Methylobacterium currus: one gene and its partner. The protein of the gene in region 1 binds, or shares a complex with, the protein of each later gene. Links are inferred from orthologs where the notes say so. Each region holds a gene or a part of one and is shown in the gene's direction. Other genes may lie near its edges.

The links.
Region 2: the proteins of scpA (region 1) and meaB are in contact, whole or in part, in a crystal structure (PDB 8DPB), measured with the Methylorubrum extorquens proteins. The link is inferred for Methylobacterium currus from one-to-one orthologs. Residues at the interface, in SOR27001.1 of Methylorubrum extorquens: Glu577, Glu578, Asn579, Asp580, Gly581, Arg582, Arg583, Arg585, His596, Ala604, Ser605, Ala608, Asp609, Gly611, Phe612, Asp613, Val614, Asp615, Ile616, Gly617, Pro618, Leu619, Glu625, Arg628, Gln629, Val631, Glu632, Asn633, Asp634, Glu661; in SOR26638.1 of Methylorubrum extorquens: Arg20, Ala21, Ala24, Arg25, Thr28, Ser32, Arg33, Arg34, His37, Thr98, Gly99, Gly100, Ser101, Ile102, Leu103, Lys106, Thr107, Ala110, Ala113, Ile114, Asp115, Arg116, Ala118, Phe119, Ile120, Arg121, Pro122, Pro124.

The regions. Positions count from the first base shown.
Region 1 is NZ_CP028843.1:6,534,664-6,541,876, forward strand. Bases 2,710-5,702 are described here. They hold scpA (methylmalonyl-CoA mutase), read left to right. Parts: upstream 2,710-3,113; coding sequence 3,114-5,291; downstream 5,292-5,702. Other genes in these bases: DA075_RS30045 (TetR/AcrR family transcriptional regulator), read left to right, coding at 2,710-2,947; DA075_RS30055 (M23 family metallopeptidase), read left to right, coding at 5,386-5,702. Also shown: DA075_RS30030 (S1C family serine protease), read right to left, coding at 1-462; DA075_RS38680 (DUF817 family protein), read right to left, coding at 471-1,157; DA075_RS37845 (hypothetical protein), read left to right, coding at 1,147-1,494; DA075_RS30040 (O-methyltransferase), read right to left, coding at 1,561-2,271; more of DA075_RS30045, read left to right, coding at 2,270-2,709; more of DA075_RS30055, read left to right, coding at 5,703-7,213. UniProt on the Escherichia coli protein: Catalyzes the interconversion of succinyl-CoA and methylmalonyl-CoA. Could be part of a pathway that converts succinate to propionate.
Region 2 is NZ_CP028843.1:6,016,752-6,023,930, reverse strand. What follows is about bases 2,741-5,699. They hold meaB (methylmalonyl Co-A mutase-associated GTPase MeaB), read left to right. Parts: upstream 2,741-3,710; coding sequence 3,711-4,688; downstream 4,689-5,699. Other genes in these bases: DA075_RS27580 (winged helix-turn-helix transcriptional regulator), read left to right, coding at 5,435-5,699; DA075_RS27585 (NAD(P)-dependent oxidoreductase), read right to left, coding at 4,691-5,299; DA075_RS27595 (alpha/beta hydrolase), read right to left, coding at 2,741-3,497. Also shown: DA075_RS27610 (PhoH family protein), read left to right, coding at 26-742; DA075_RS27605 (NAD(P)-dependent oxidoreductase), read left to right, coding at 944-1,594; DA075_RS27600 (SOUL family heme-binding protein), read left to right, coding at 1,599-2,201; more of DA075_RS27595, read right to left, coding at 2,475-2,740; more of DA075_RS27580, read left to right, coding at 5,700-5,803; DA075_RS27575 (prolyl-tRNA synthetase associated domain-containing protein), read right to left, coding at 5,924-6,445; DA075_RS27570 (threo-3-hydroxy-L-aspartate ammonia-lyase), read right to left, coding at 6,442-7,179. UniProt on the Escherichia coli protein: Binds and hydrolyzes GTP. Likely functions as a G-protein chaperone that assists AdoCbl cofactor delivery to the methylmalonyl-CoA mutase (MCM) ScpA and reactivation of the enzyme during catalysis.

The DNA.
Region 1 (7,213 bases):
CGGCGGCGGCACGGCGGTGACGCGCCCGAGCTTCAGGACCGCCAGGTCGTAGCTCGGGTCGGTGCCGGCTACGGTCGCGGGCACCACCTCGCCGGTAGAGAGGCGCACCTGGATGTCGCCGCCACCCTGGATGACGTGGTTGTTGGTGACGACGTGGCCGGCCGCGTCCCAGACGAAACCCGAGCCGGTCTGCTCGCCCCCGCCCTGCCGGCGCTCGCCTGTCTCGGGATCGAACGTCACCGCGCCCTGCTGCGCCCGGGCGAAGACGTAGACCACGGACGGCGCCGCGCGCTCGAACAGGGCAACCGTCGAGGCCTCGGCCTGCGAGAGGTCGCCCCGCGCCGTCACTGCCCGGGGCTCGTTGGCCGAGAACAGCAGGCTCGTGACGTAGGGCTGCGCGACGAACAGCGCGAGCAGAACCAGGGCGGCGGTCAGGGCGACCCGCAGGAAGCGATCGGGCACCGTCTTCGTCACTCCGAGAGGGAACTTGCCGGAAGCGAACGTGCCGGGAGGGAACCGGCTGTCGCTGGCGGGGAAGTGGGCCGGGCGGGGCCTGCGTCAATGGCCGCGCCAATCGCCGCGCTTGGGGTAGCGCCGGCCGTGGCGAGCGCCTTCGGCCGGCTCACCAGGGCGACCAGCGTGTCGGAGATGATCATCAGGAGGAACCACGAGCCGAATTTCTGCGGCGACACCGCCGCCCAGCCTGCCGCCTGATGCGGGTAGATCCACCCCTGCGTCGCCGTGCCGATCGTCTCGGCCAACCCGATGAACAGGGTGACGAGGAGCAGGCCCGGCAGCAGCGGCATGCGCCGATCGACGCGCCAGACCCGGAAATGGATGGTCGCCGGGTCGAACAGGCCGGCGGCGGCCGCGGACAGCCCGAGGCGCAGGTCGGTCACGACGTGCTGGGTGAAAAGATTGACGTCGATCGCCGGCGACAGGACGACGGGGGCCCGGAGCGGCGGGTGGCGGGTGAAGCGGAAATCGAACAGGCGCCACACCCGGGCGAGATAGGAGCCGACGCTGGCATACAGGAAGCCGCTGAGGCGGCGCTGTCCGGCGCCGTCACGGCCGGAGACCCGGTCAGGTTGCAGGCATGAGGGCGGATCTCTAGGCTTGCACCCCTCCCCACACGAAAGGTCCGGAATGCTCCGCAAGCCGTCGCTGTCCCGTCTCGCCCTCCTCGGCTCTCTCGCGCTCGCCGCCCTCGCGGGCAGCGCCGCGGCCTCGCCCCGCGACACCCGGGCGGAGGCCTGCACCCGCGCCCGGAGCACCGGCGAAAGGCAGGCGCTCGGCTGCTGGCGGCTGCGGCAAGAGAGCGACCAAGAGGCCGGCCGCGGCCAGCGCATCCATGGCGGCGCCGCGGTCGCGGATTTCTACGCCACCGTGCCGGCGGAGCGGGAGGCGGCCGAGTCGAAGGTGGATCAGCGGCGGCGCGACTGGGTCCGGGCGCGGGCCCGCGGCCGGGTGGCGGGGGGCGACGAAGGACGCTGAGGCGTTGTCGATCTTAGACCTCGCGGCCTCTTGCGGGCCCGCCATCCTGGACGGGCCCGCGCGCGCTCACAGGTGCACCGCGAGGTCGTGGGAGAAGCGCAGGCCCAAAGCCGAGGTGACGATCTCCGCCATGCGGTAGCCATTGGCCGGGTCGCGGATCGTCGCGAGGTAATCGGCCGCCCGGCCGCCGTCGTCGCCATCGAGATCCGCCCTGTCGCTGACGACCAGGCTTCCGGGACGAAACCGCTTTTCGACGAGGCGGAGGACATCGCCGTAGGCATCCTTGGCGGCATCGAGCAGCAGGAGATCCACCGGGTCCGGCAGATCGCGCGCCAGGGTCTCGCGCGCGTCGCCGACGCGCAGCTCGATCAGGTCGTCCAGGCCGGCCTCGATGAAATGCGCCCGCGCCCGGTTCGCCTTCTCAGGCAGGAATTCCGTCGTCACGATCCGGCCGCCGCCATTCTCCCGCATGGCCGCGGCGAGGCAGAGCGTGGACAGACCGAACGATGTGCCGAACTCGACCACGTGGCGCGCGCCCGAACTCCGGGCCAGAATGTAGAGGAGCGCCCCGAAATCCGGGGTCACCGGCATCGCCGCCTCCGCCATTGCGGCGTAGAAGTCCGGCTGGCCGTCATGCGACAGCCCGCGGTCCCGGGCGGCCTGACGCAGGCCGGGATCGGTCTGGACGGCCTCGGCATAGAGCCGGTCGAGCAGGGACTGGAGCGGTGCGGGGAAGATCGGACGCAAGCGGGCAGGACGTGCGAGAGCAGGCGTCATGACGGGACCCGGGGCAGCGGTACGGTGGTCCGAGCCTAGCGGCACGCCGCCCGGCGGCGTCACTCGCATTTTCCGCCGGGACCGGACGCTGCGGCTGCCGCAGCGGAAATGGCCGGTTCAGGCCCGCGCCTGCGCCACGGTCGACGCCATCCTGGACGCGACCGCTCAGCTTCTGGAAAGCGGCCGGCCGACCAGCACCAACGCCATCGCCGAGCGGGCGGGGGTCAGCATCGGGACGCTCTACCAGTATTTCGACGGCCGGGACGCGGTGGTGGCCGCCCTCAGCCGGAGGTTGCGCGAGGCGCTGGCCGTCGCGGTCGGCGAGGCGGCGATCCGGGCGCGGCGCGAGCCGCGTCACGCCGGGCTGCGCCGGATCGTCGAGGCCGCCCTCGCCGGCGACATCCGCCGCCCGCGCCTGGCCGCGACCCTCGACCGGCTCGAGGACGAGCTTGCGCTCGACGCGGATCACACCGTGGTCCAGGCCGCCCTGACGGCGAGCCTGGCCGGCTACCTCGCGCATCACGGTTGCGACGCCGCGGACCGCGCGGACGCCCTCGCCGACGACCTCTGCGCCGTCGCGCGCGCCCTGACCGACGCCGCGCGGCGCCGCGGCGAAGCGGCCGGCGACCCGCTCGTCACGCGCATCACCCGGACCCTGCTCGCGCTCTCCGCGTGACCGCCGCGCGTGTCGGTCCCGGCGGTCTGCGAACTGGGGCCGACCGGGGGCCGGTCGCGCACCTGCGGCCGTTTCGTGAAGGACCCACCTTCCTCCCATTGGCCGCAGCGGGACCCGCGCCTATAAGTCATCGGCAAGGAACGCCAGCAACGAGAGCCGCAGGCCGATGACCCGCATCCCGGATTTCTCGGAAATCGCCTTCGCGCCGGCCGTGGCCGCCAGCCCCGCCGCGACCGCCGCCGAGCCCTGGATGACCCCCGAGGGGATCCCGGTGAAGGCGTCTTACGGCCCGCAGGACCGGGAGGGGCTGGACCTCGCCGGCTCCTATCCGGGCATCGCGCCGTTCCTGCGCGGTCCCTACCCGACCATGTACGCGACCCAGCCCTGGACGATCCGGCAATATGCCGGCTTCTCCACGGCGGAGGATTCGAACGCCTTCTACCGCCGCAACCTCGCGGCCGGGCAGAAGGGGCTGTCGGTCGCCTTCGACCTCGCCACCCACCGCGGCTACGATTCCGATCACCCGCGGGTGTCGGGCGATGTCGGCATGGCGGGCGTCGCGATCGATTCGATCTACGACATGCGGACGCTGTTCTCCGGCATCCCCCTCGACCAGATGACCGTGTCGATGACGATGAACGGCGCGGTCCTGCCGGTGCTCGCGCTCTACATCGTCGCGGCCGAGGAACAGGGCGTCGCCCCGGAGAAGCTCGCCGGCACGATCCAGAACGACATCCTCAAGGAGTTCATGGTCCGCAACACCTACATCTACCCGCCGGCCGGGTCGATGCGGATCATCTCGGACATCTTCGCCTATACCTCGGCCCATATGCCGAAGTTCAACTCGATCTCGATCTCCGGCTACCACATGCAGGAGGCTGGCGCCACGCAGGATCTTGAGCTGGCCTACACGCTGGCCGACGGCGTCGAGTACATCCGCGCCGGGATGTCGGCGGGGCTCGACATCGACAAGTTCGCCCCGCGCCTGTCGTTCTTCTGGGCGATCGGGATGAACTTCTTCATGGAGGTGGCCAAGATGCGGGCGGCGCGCCTGCTCTGGGCCTCCCTGGTGAAGGATTTCTCGCCGAAATCCGACAAGTCCCTGGCCCTGCGCACCCACTCGCAGACGAGCGGCTGGTCGCTGACAGCGCAGGACGTGTTCAACAACGTCACCCGCACCTGCCTCGAGGCGATGGCGGCGACGCAAGGGGGCACCCAGTCGCTGCACACCAACGCGCTCGACGAGGCGCTGGCGCTCCCCACCGACTTCTCGGCCCGCATCGCCCGCAACACCCAGCTCTTCCTCCAGCAGGAGAGCGGCACGACGCGGATCATCGATCCGTGGGGCGGCTCCTACTACGTCGAGCGGCTGACGCAGGATCTCGTCGCCCGGGCCTCCGCGCATATCCGCGAGGTCGAGGCGCTGGGCGGCATGGCCAAGGCGATCGAGGCCGGCATCCCGAAGCTGCGCATCGAGGAGGCGGCGGCGCGCACCCAGGCGCGGATCGATTCGGGCCAGCAGGTCATCGTCGGCGTCAACCGCTACAAGCCCGACGGCGACCGGGCCATCGACCTGCTGCGGGTCGACAACGGCAACGTCCGCACGCTCCAGATCGACAAGCTCAAGCGCCTGCGCGCCGAGCGAGACGGGCAGGCGGTCGAGGCGCGCCTCGCGGCGCTGACCGAGGCCGCCAAAGGTACCGGCAAAGAGAGTGGCGGCAACCTGCTCGCGCTCGCCGTCGAGGCGGCGCGGGCCAAGGCCACGGTCGGCGAGATCTCGGAGGCGCTGGAGCGGGCCTGGGGCCGGCACCGGGCCGAGATCCGGGCGATCTCGGGCGTCTACAAGCGGGAGATGGGCGGCATGTCGGCGGCGGTCGAGCGGGTGCGCGGGCAGGTCGAGGCCTTCGAGGAGGCGGATGGGCGCCGCCCCCGCATCCTCGTCGCCAAGATGGGCCAGGACGGCCACGATCGCGGCCAGAAGGTGATCGCCTCCGCCTTCGCCGATCTCGGCTTCGACGTCGATATCGGCCCGCTCTTCGCCACCCCCGAGGAGGCGGCCCGCCAGGCGGTGGAGAACGACGTCCACATCGTCGGCGTCTCGTCGCTGGCCGCCGGGCACCTGACCCTGGTGCCGGAGCTGAAGCGGGCACTGGACGAGGCCGGCCGGCCCGACGTGATGATCGTGGTCGGCGGCGTGATCCCGCCGGGCGACTTCCCGGCCCTGCGTCAGGCCGGCGCCTCGGCGATCTTCCCGCCCGGCACCGTCATCGCGGAGGCCGCCGCCTCGCTGATCGACGAGCTGAACGCGCGGCTCGGCTACGCGCCCAAGATCGCCGCGGAGTGAGGGCCGCGGCGGAGTAAGGCCGCGTCTCAAAACGGTCACGGTTTCGGCGCCAAGGGCGGCCCCTCCCCTCCGCCTGAGTCCAGGGCCCGATTCGTTGTCCGCTTTCGTCGACGCGCCTTCCCTCTCCGGCTCCGCCGCCGCGTCGCGGCCGCCGCGGCAGGCCCTCAACCTGCGCTGGCTCGCCGGCAGCCTCCTCACCGGCATCACCGGCGCCGGCCTGATCGGTGTCGCGCTCTACCTCGCCGCTGCCGACGGCGTGGTGGCGACGCCGCCGGAGCGGGCGCTGCCGCCCCACGGCGAGGGCGGGGCCGGCGACGTCGCCCGCAAGGGCGACCGGCTGGTGCGCGACGAGATGATCGTGGCGGCCAAGACCGCCTTCAAGGCGCCGATGACCGAGCGCGCCGGCGAGCGCGAGGTGATCCGCGTCCACGCCTACGTGCAGATCGCCACGGAACTGCCGCTGCGCGCCCCCGACGTGCCGGTGCCGCCCTTCGATCCCTTGCGCAGCGCCCGGGTCGAGGCGCCGGCCGCCCCCGAGGGCGATTCGGACCCGGCCGAGACTGCCGTGACCCTGGTGCGCAGCCCGCTGGCCGAGGCCGCGCTGGAGGACGACGCCCCGGCCCTCACCGACGACGAGGTGAACGCCCTGGTGGCCGAGACCCAGGCGCTCGCCGGCGGGACGCTGCCGCCGGCCTTCCCGGCCGAGCGCCTGCTCTCCCGCGCCCTGCGGCCGGCCGCGCTGCCGGACGATCCCGGGCTGGAGGCGCGCTTTCGCAACATCGAGGTCCGGATCCTGCCGGAGAACCTGACCGCGATCGCCGAGACCGGCACCGGAGGGGACGGCGCGCGGCTGGTCGAGGAGCGCGACCTCGTACTCGCCAAGGACCAGAGCCTCGCGGACCTCCTCAAGCGCAACGGCGCCGAGCCGGCGCGGCTCGCCGCCCTGATGGGGGCCTTGAGCGTCCACGCGCGCGACGACCTGGCGGAAGGCCAGCACGTCCGCCTCCTCATCGCGCCCGAAGGCGACGGCCACACCCCCGAGCGCCGCGGCATCGCCCGGGTGACCCTCTACGGCGAGGACGGCATCCAGGAGATCGTGGCGGCCAACGACCGCGGCGGCTTCGTCTCGGTGGCCCCGCCCCGGCCGGGCACCGCGCGGGACGACGACGACGAGGCCGGCGTCACCCTCTACGAGAGCCTCTACGGCACCGCGCTCAAGAACGGCGTGCCGCGCCCGATCATCGAGGAGATGGTCATGGCGCTTGCGACAAGCACCGACCTGCAGCAGCGCACCACCCCGGGCGACCGGGCCGAGCTGTTCTTCACCGAGGACGAGGATGCCCGGCCGGAACTGCTCTATGTGGCCTTGCGCATCCACGACGAGACCCTGGGCCTCTACCGCTACCGGGTCCCCGGATCGAGCGAGGTCGACTACCTCGACCCCAACGGCCGCTCGAGCCAGAAATTCCTGATGCGCCGCCCGGTGGCCGAGGGGCGGATCTCGTCGCCCTTCGGCGCCCGCCTGCACCCGATCCTCGGCTATTACCGGCCCCATAACGGCGTCGACTGGGCGGCGACCCGCGGCACGCCGATCATGGCGACCGGCGACGGCACCATCGTGTCGGCGGGCGCGCGCTCGGGCTACGGCAACCGGGTCGAGATCCAGCACGCCAACGGCTACACCACCGCCTACAACCACATGGCCCGGATCGCCCGCGGCATCGCGCCGGGCGCCCGGGTGCGCCTCGGCCAGGTGATCGGCGCGGTGGGCACCACCGGCCTCTCGACCGGCCCCCATGTCCATTACGAGGTCGCGATCAACGGCCGCTTCGTCGACCCGATGAAGATCCGCCTGCCGAGCGCCCGCGAACTCACCGGACAGAGCCTCGCCGCCTTCCGGCAGGCGGAGGAGCAGATCGACG
Region 2 (7,179 bases), 520 kb from region 1 along the record:
GCAAGTCCAGTGGGAGTGTTGATCCGTGAAGAGACGACGCGCACGACTTGAACTGGTTGATGACCGCCCGATCCGGGTGCACCGCACTCGCTTCGAGGAAGAGCGCAACCCGCCACCGATCCAGCCGATGACGGCCCGCCAGGCCGAGTATCTGGAAGCCCTCGGGTCCCACCCGCAAGTCATCGTTCTCGGCCCCGCCGGCACCGGCAAGACCTACATCGCCGGAACCCGCGCCGCAGACCTGCTGCGCCAGCGCCGCGTCGCCAAGGTGGTGATCACCCGGCCGAACGTGCCCTCCGGCCGATCCCTCGGCTTCTTCCCCGGCAGCCTCGAGGAGAAGATCGCGCCCTGGGTCGCCCCCCTCACCGAGACCATGAAGGAGCGCATGGGCGACGGCGCCTTCGAGATCGCCGTCAAGGCCCGCGAGATCGAGGTCGTCCCCTTCGAGGTGATGCGCGGACGCACCTTCAAGAACTGCCTGGTGATCCTCGACGAGGCCCAGAACACCACCCCGGCCGAGATCAAGATGTTCCTGACCCGGATCGGCGACGACACCCAGGTCATCATCAACGGCGACGTGTCCCAGACCGACCTGCGCGAGACCTCGGGCCTGCGCACCGTGATCCATCTGGTCAAGAGCCGGATGATGCCGATCCCGATCGTCGAGTTCGGCCTGGACGACATCGTGCGCTCAGGGATCTGCGCCGAATGGGTACGGGCCTTCGAGGAGGCGCGGGTCTGAGATCGCGACGCCTGCCCGGCCGGAGGGCCGGGCAGGTCGTTTCAGGCGCGTCACTCCGATCCCGATGGCCGTAGCGTCTGGCCGCCCTCTTCCCGGGCACATCATCGCAACCCCCGAAATCTGCCCTGGCGCCAGCAACCATCGCACGCCCGAACGCTTCCTAGGGTCGACCGCCTCCTTACGCTGACCCAGGACGCATCCATGGCTCATCTCCTCGTCATCGGCGCCAGCCAGGGCATCGGCCTGGAGACCGTCAAGGCCGCGCTTGCCGCGGGGCATCGGGTGCGGGCCTTCGCCCGCTCGGCGGGCAAGATCGCGCTGTCAGACCCGAATCTCGAACGGTTTCCCGGCGACGCCCTGTCGGCTCCCGACATCGCCGGGGCGCTCGACGGGATCGATGCCGTGGTGCAGGCCCTCGGCGTGCCGTTCCGCGACCTGTTCGGGACGGTGCGGCTCTTCTCGGACGCCACCAACGTGCTGGTTCCGGCGATGGAGGCGGCGGGCGTGCGCCGGCTGGTGGCGGTGACCGGCTTCGGCACCGGCGACAGCCGCTCGGCGATCGGTCCGCTGCAACGGCTGCCGTTCCGCCTCGTCTTCGGCCGTGCCTATGACGACAAGGATGCGCAGGAAATGCGCATCCGCCGCAGCACCCTCGACTGGACCTTCGTCCGCCCCGGCGTGCTCACCGGCGGGCCTGCGACCGGGCGCTACCAGGTGCTCGACCGGCCGTCCTCCTGGAAGAATGGGCTGATCGCCCGGGCGGACGTGGCGCAGTTCATCACCCGGGAGATCGAGAGCGGCGAGCATGTCCGGCGCGCCGTCGTGCTGATCAGCCACCCGCTCCCGGTCTGATCCCATGGACAAGATCCTCTACTATGCCGTCACGCTGATCGAATCGGTCCTCGGCGTGTTCGGCATCCGGTCGTTCTACGATCAGCCCCGCTACGCGGTGGTCGAGACGCTCGACCGCGGCGTCGAGATCCGCGCCTATGAAGGGCGTGTGGCGGTCGAGACCGACGCGCGCGGCCAGGGCGACGGCGAGGCGTTCGGGCGCCTCTTTCGCTACATCACCGGGGCGAACCAGGCTGGCGACCGCATCGCCATGACGGCACCCGTGGAGGCCGGCGGCCAGCGCATCGCCATGACGGTGCCGGTGGAGCAGGGGACCGGCGGGACGATGCGGTTCTTCCTGCCGCACGCCGTCGCGGCGGCCGGCGCGCCGGAGCCGACCGAGCCCGGCGTGCGGCTCGTCCAGGTGCCGCCGGAGCGGATCGCGGCCCTGCGCTTCTCCGGCCGCATCACGCCAGAGATCCGGGCCGAGCAGGAGAGGATCCTGACCGAGGTGCTGCGCAAGGCGGGACGGAGCCCGGCGGCGGCGCCGTTCTTCATGGGCTATGACCCGCCCTTCGCGCTTCCATTTCTGCGGCGCAACGAGGTGGCGGCGCGGTTGGGGTCGTGATCGTTCGATATTGACGTGCGATGACGTTCAAAAGGATAGCGCGTCCCCATCTCCCGTGTGGGAGAGGGGTCAGGAGTGAGGGTGGCTCGACGTCCGGACAAGGCTGGAAATGTCGAGCTGCGCAGCGCGACGCTCAGCGGATTATCCTGGACCGGAGACACCCTGCTCGATCTCCGATCGCCCCCGACTCCTTTTCCATATGGGAGAAGGGATCCCGCGCTTTTGTATTTTTAGTTTACTGCAAAGGAAGCGGAGAAAGCCATCGGCGGCCGCTCATCGCCCGTCTGCCCGCGCCACCGCCCGCTTGATGACCTGCTGCACCTCGACATTCGACAGGAAGAGGTCGTGGTTGATGAGGCCGCTGCCATAGTCCGAGGCGTCGGCGACGCGCACGCCGAGCGCCTCCAACCGGCTGCGATCCGCCGCGCCCGCCCGCACCACGCCGCCCGCGATGGTGCTCGAGAGTTCCAGCGCCCGGTCGTTGGTCGAGGAGATGACGGTGATCTTCTGCGCTGCGGTGCCGAGACGCTCGATGCCGTTGGTGAACAGGTCGATGTCGATGTCCGGCGCGGCGAGCACGATGGCGCCGATCCGGTCGAGGGCCGCCTCGCCGGCATCGGCCCGCAGCATGCGCAGGGTCTCGAGGGTGAGGAGAGTGCCCATCGAATGGGCGACGAGGTGGATGCGCCCGCCCTGGGCGGTCGCGAGCGCCCGCAGCAGGTCCTCGAAGGCGTCGCGCGACCACAAAGCGCTCTCGCGGTCGTAGCCGTAATCGAAGGTCTTGCCCGCCGAGGGCCAGGTGAACAGGCCGGAGACGCCGCGGAAGCGGATCCCGTCGGAGAGCTGCGCCGCGCTCACCGCCGCGGTCTCGAACGACTCGCGGTAGCCGTGGACGTAGAGCAGCACGTCGCGGCCAAGCGCGGCTTCCGCGAAGGCGGTGGCGGCCTCGGGGCCGGTCACCACCCGCGGCGCCGAGGCGATGCGCCAGTCGCCGGTCACCACCGACGAAACCTTGCCGATCAGCGAGCGGTCGGGCGCGGCGAGGCGCACGGTCGCGAAGGCGAGGCCGCGGCCGCGCTGGTCGGTGAAGTAGGGCGGGCGGCCGGCGGGATCGGCGGGGCGGCGGGTGGTGGCGACGAGGAGCACCGGGCTGACGTCGAGGGCCGATTGCTTCTCCGGGCCCGCCGAGTCGCCGATCAGGCCGCCGCCGAGGCAGCCGCCCAGCGACAGGCTGGCGAGGGCGGAGAGGCCGAGGCGGGCCAGGCCCCGGCGCGTCGGCGCGGCGTTCGCTGTCATGTCGTCCCACTCGTCACCGGCGCGGCCGGCTGTCGCCTGCGCATTCAGGCCGGTGATGCGGCATGATCGTGGCCGTGGCGCGTCGTGCCACGGCACAATGGCGCGTCGCCCCCGGGCAAAGCCCCGGCTGTTGCCCGAAGGTCACGCGTCTTCCGCCCTTCGTCCACAGCCGGGGCCCTCGACGGACGGGCGACGAGCCGGCAGAACGCTGTCATGACCGTTCCGGCCCCCGACCTCGCCCAGCTCCTGTCCGGTAACCGCGCCGCCCTCGCCCGCGCCATCACGCTGGTGGAGTCGAAGCGGGCCGACCATCGAAGCGCCGCCCGCGAACTCCTCGACGCCGCCTTGCCGCATGCCGGGAAGGCGGTGCGGGTCGGCATCACCGGCGTGCCGGGGGTGGGGAAATCCACCACCATCGACGCGCTGGGCGCGAGCCTGACGGCGCGGGGCCACAAGGTCGCGGTGCTGGCGGTCGATCCGAGTTCGTCGCGCACCGGCGGCTCGATCCTCGGCGACAAGACCCGGATGGCGCGGCTCGCCGTCGATCCGAACGCCTTCATCCGGCCCTCGCCCTCCTCCGGCACCCTCGGGGGCGTCGCCGCCAAGACCCGCGAGACGATGCTCCTGTGCGAGGCCGCCGGCTTCGACGTGGTGCTGGTGGAGACGGTGGGGGTCGGCCAGTCCGAGACCGCGGTCGCGGACCTCACCGACTTCTTTCTGGTGCTGATGCTGCCCGGCGCCGGCGACGAGCTGCAGGGCATCAAGAAGGGCATCCTCGAACTCGCCGACATGATCGCCGTCAACAAGGCCGACGGCGAGGAGGGGATGCGCCGCGCCATGGCCGCCGCCGCCGAGTACCGGGCGGCGCTGCACATCCTGACCCCGGCGAGCGCCACCTGGGCGCCGCCGGTGACGACGATCTCGGGCCTCTCCGGCCAGGGGCTCGACGCCCTGTGGGATTCTGTGCTCGACCACCGCCGGAAGCTCACCGCGACCGGCGAGATCGCCGCCAAGCGCCGCGAGCAGGACGTGAAATGGATGTGGGCCCTCGTCCACGAGCGGCTGCACCAGCGCCTCACCGGCAGCGCCGAGGTGCGCCGGCGGACGGCGGAGGCCGAGCGGATGGTGGCGGCGGGCGAGCGCTCGCCCGCCGCCGGTGCCGACCTGATCGCCGAGACGGTCGGCCTGTAGCGTCAGTAGCCGACGGTGAAGCGTCGGCGGAGATGGGCGGGCCGCTCGATCTCGTCGACGAGGGCGACGGCGTAGTCCTCGTAGGTAATGCGGCTGCCGCCCTCGCCGACGAGCAGCTGGTCGCCGCCGAGGCGGAACCGGCCGGTACGCTCGCCCGGCTCGATCAGGGCCGAGGGCGACAGGAAGCTCCAGTCGAGGTCGCTGACGGCGCGCAGGGCATCGAGGAAGGCCACGCCCCTCGTCGCCTCCTCGCGATAGGCGTCGGGGAAATCGGGCTGGTCGATCAGCCGCCGGCCCGGTGCGACCTCGAGCGAGCCGGCGCCGCCGACCACGAGGTAGCGCGTGACACCCGATTCCCGCACCGCACCGATCAATGCCGCGGGGTCGCAGAGGCCGAAGCGCACCGCGCTGACCACCGCGTCGTGACCGGCGAGCAGGCGGGCGAGCCCGGCCGGATCGCCCGCATCCCCGGCGACCGGCTCGACCAGCGGCGAGGCGGCCGGCGCGGGATGGCGGGCGATGGCGGTGACGCGGTGGCCCCGCGCGACCAGTTCGTTGACGAGGCGCGAGCCGACGTTCCCGGTCGCGCCGATGACGGCAACCTTGGCCATGAGACTCTCTTGGTTTGGTTTGGCGATCTGGTCTATATTCGAGACCGAGGACAGAGCTAGACCGCCGCGACGGGGTGCGCAAGACGTCACCGGCTCGGGACCAGGTCAGCGCGCAATGACCATCGGAGAAAACCTTTGCTCGACGGGAAGAAGCGGGCTGTGACCTTGGGGCATCCTTGCCCGATCCGCGACGTCCTCGACCGGATCGGCGACCAGTGGAGCCTGCTGGTGCTGGCGACGCTGGAGCCGGGCGTGAAGCGCTTCAGTCAGATCGAGCGCGAGATCGGCGACATCTCGAAGCAGATGCTGTCGAAGACCCTGCGTCGCCTCGAGCAGGATGGTTTCGTGCTACGCGAGGTCCATGCGGAGGTGCCTCCACGGGTCGAGTATCGGCTGACCCCCCTCGGCCACTCGTTCCTCGACCCGATGCGGGCGCTGATCCGGTGGGCGGACGAGAACCACGCCGCGATCACGGCGGCGCGGCAGGAGGCGGGGGCGGCGTGACGGCACCCTGCGCAGCGAGACCCCGGCTCGGCGGGCTGGCTCTTACCCAGGACGCCGCCTGCCACGCGGCCTTCCTCCGAGCCCGGGGGAACGGGGTTCGCGGAGCGTGATCCGGAGCGCCTACGCGGCTTCGTCCGCCGGCTCCGGCAGCACCATCACCCGTGGCGTGTGCCCCGTCGCCTCCAGGAAGCGGATCAGGTCACCCGGCGCCACTGCCGTGGTGGCGCCGTTGTGGAGCGGGTGGAAGTTGACCGGGTCGTGCGCCATCAGCCCGGCATCGAGGATCACCGCGACCGTGCCGTCGCGGTCGTTGATGAGGCCGAAGGGCGTCACCGAGCCGGGGCGCACGCCGAGCCGCTCGTAGAGCAGCTCGGCCGAGCCGAAGGACAGGCGGCCGGTGGCGCCGAGCGGCCCGTGCAGGCGCTTGAGGTCGATCCGCGCCTCGGCCTCCGCGACGACCAGGAACAGCCGGCCGCGCTTGTCCTTGAGGAAGAGGTTCTTCGAGTGGCCGCCCGGCATCGCCGCCTTGAGGTCGCGGGATTCCGCAACCGTGTGCACGGGGACGTGCTCCACGGTGGCGTGAGCCACGCCGAGATCGTCCAGGAAGGCGAACAGCTCCTCCGGCGTCGTCACCCCGCTCATGCCGCGAGATGCCGGGCGAGCGCCGCCGGGTCGACGTTGCCGCCCGACAGGATCACGCCGACGCGCTTGCCCTTGACGGGGACTGCGCCCTCGAAGGCGGCGGCGGCGGCGAGGCAGCCGGTCGGCTCGACCACGAGCTTCATCCGCTCGACGAAGAAGCGCATCGCTGCGACGAGCTGCGCGTCGGTGGCGGTGACGATGCCGGCCGCGTCGCGCCGGATGATCGGAAAGGTGTGCTGGCCCAGATGCGTGGTGAGCGCCCCGTCGGCGATCGAGACCGGGACAGGGATGCGCACCACCTCGCCCTTGGCGAGCGATTGCTGGCCGTCATTGCCGGCCTCCGGCTCGACGCCCCAGATCTCGACCCCCGGCGACAGGGCCTTGGCCGAGAGGCACGAGCCGGCGAGGAGCCCGCCGCCGCCGAGGCAGACGAGCAGCAGGTCGAGGGGGCCGACCTCCTCGATCAGCTCCTTCACCGCGGTGCCCTGGCCGGCGATCACGTCCGGATGGTCGTAGGGCGGGATCACCGAGAGGCCGCGCGCCTCGGCGAGGCTGCGGCTCACCGCCTCGCGGTCCTCCTCGTAGCGGTCGTAGGTGACGATCTCGGCGCCGTAGCCGCGGGTCGCCGCGACCTTGATGGCGGGCGCGTCGTGCGGCATCACGATCACGGTCGGCACGCCCTGGAGCGCGCCCGCATAGGCGATCGCCTGGGCGTGGTTGCCGGACGAGAAGGC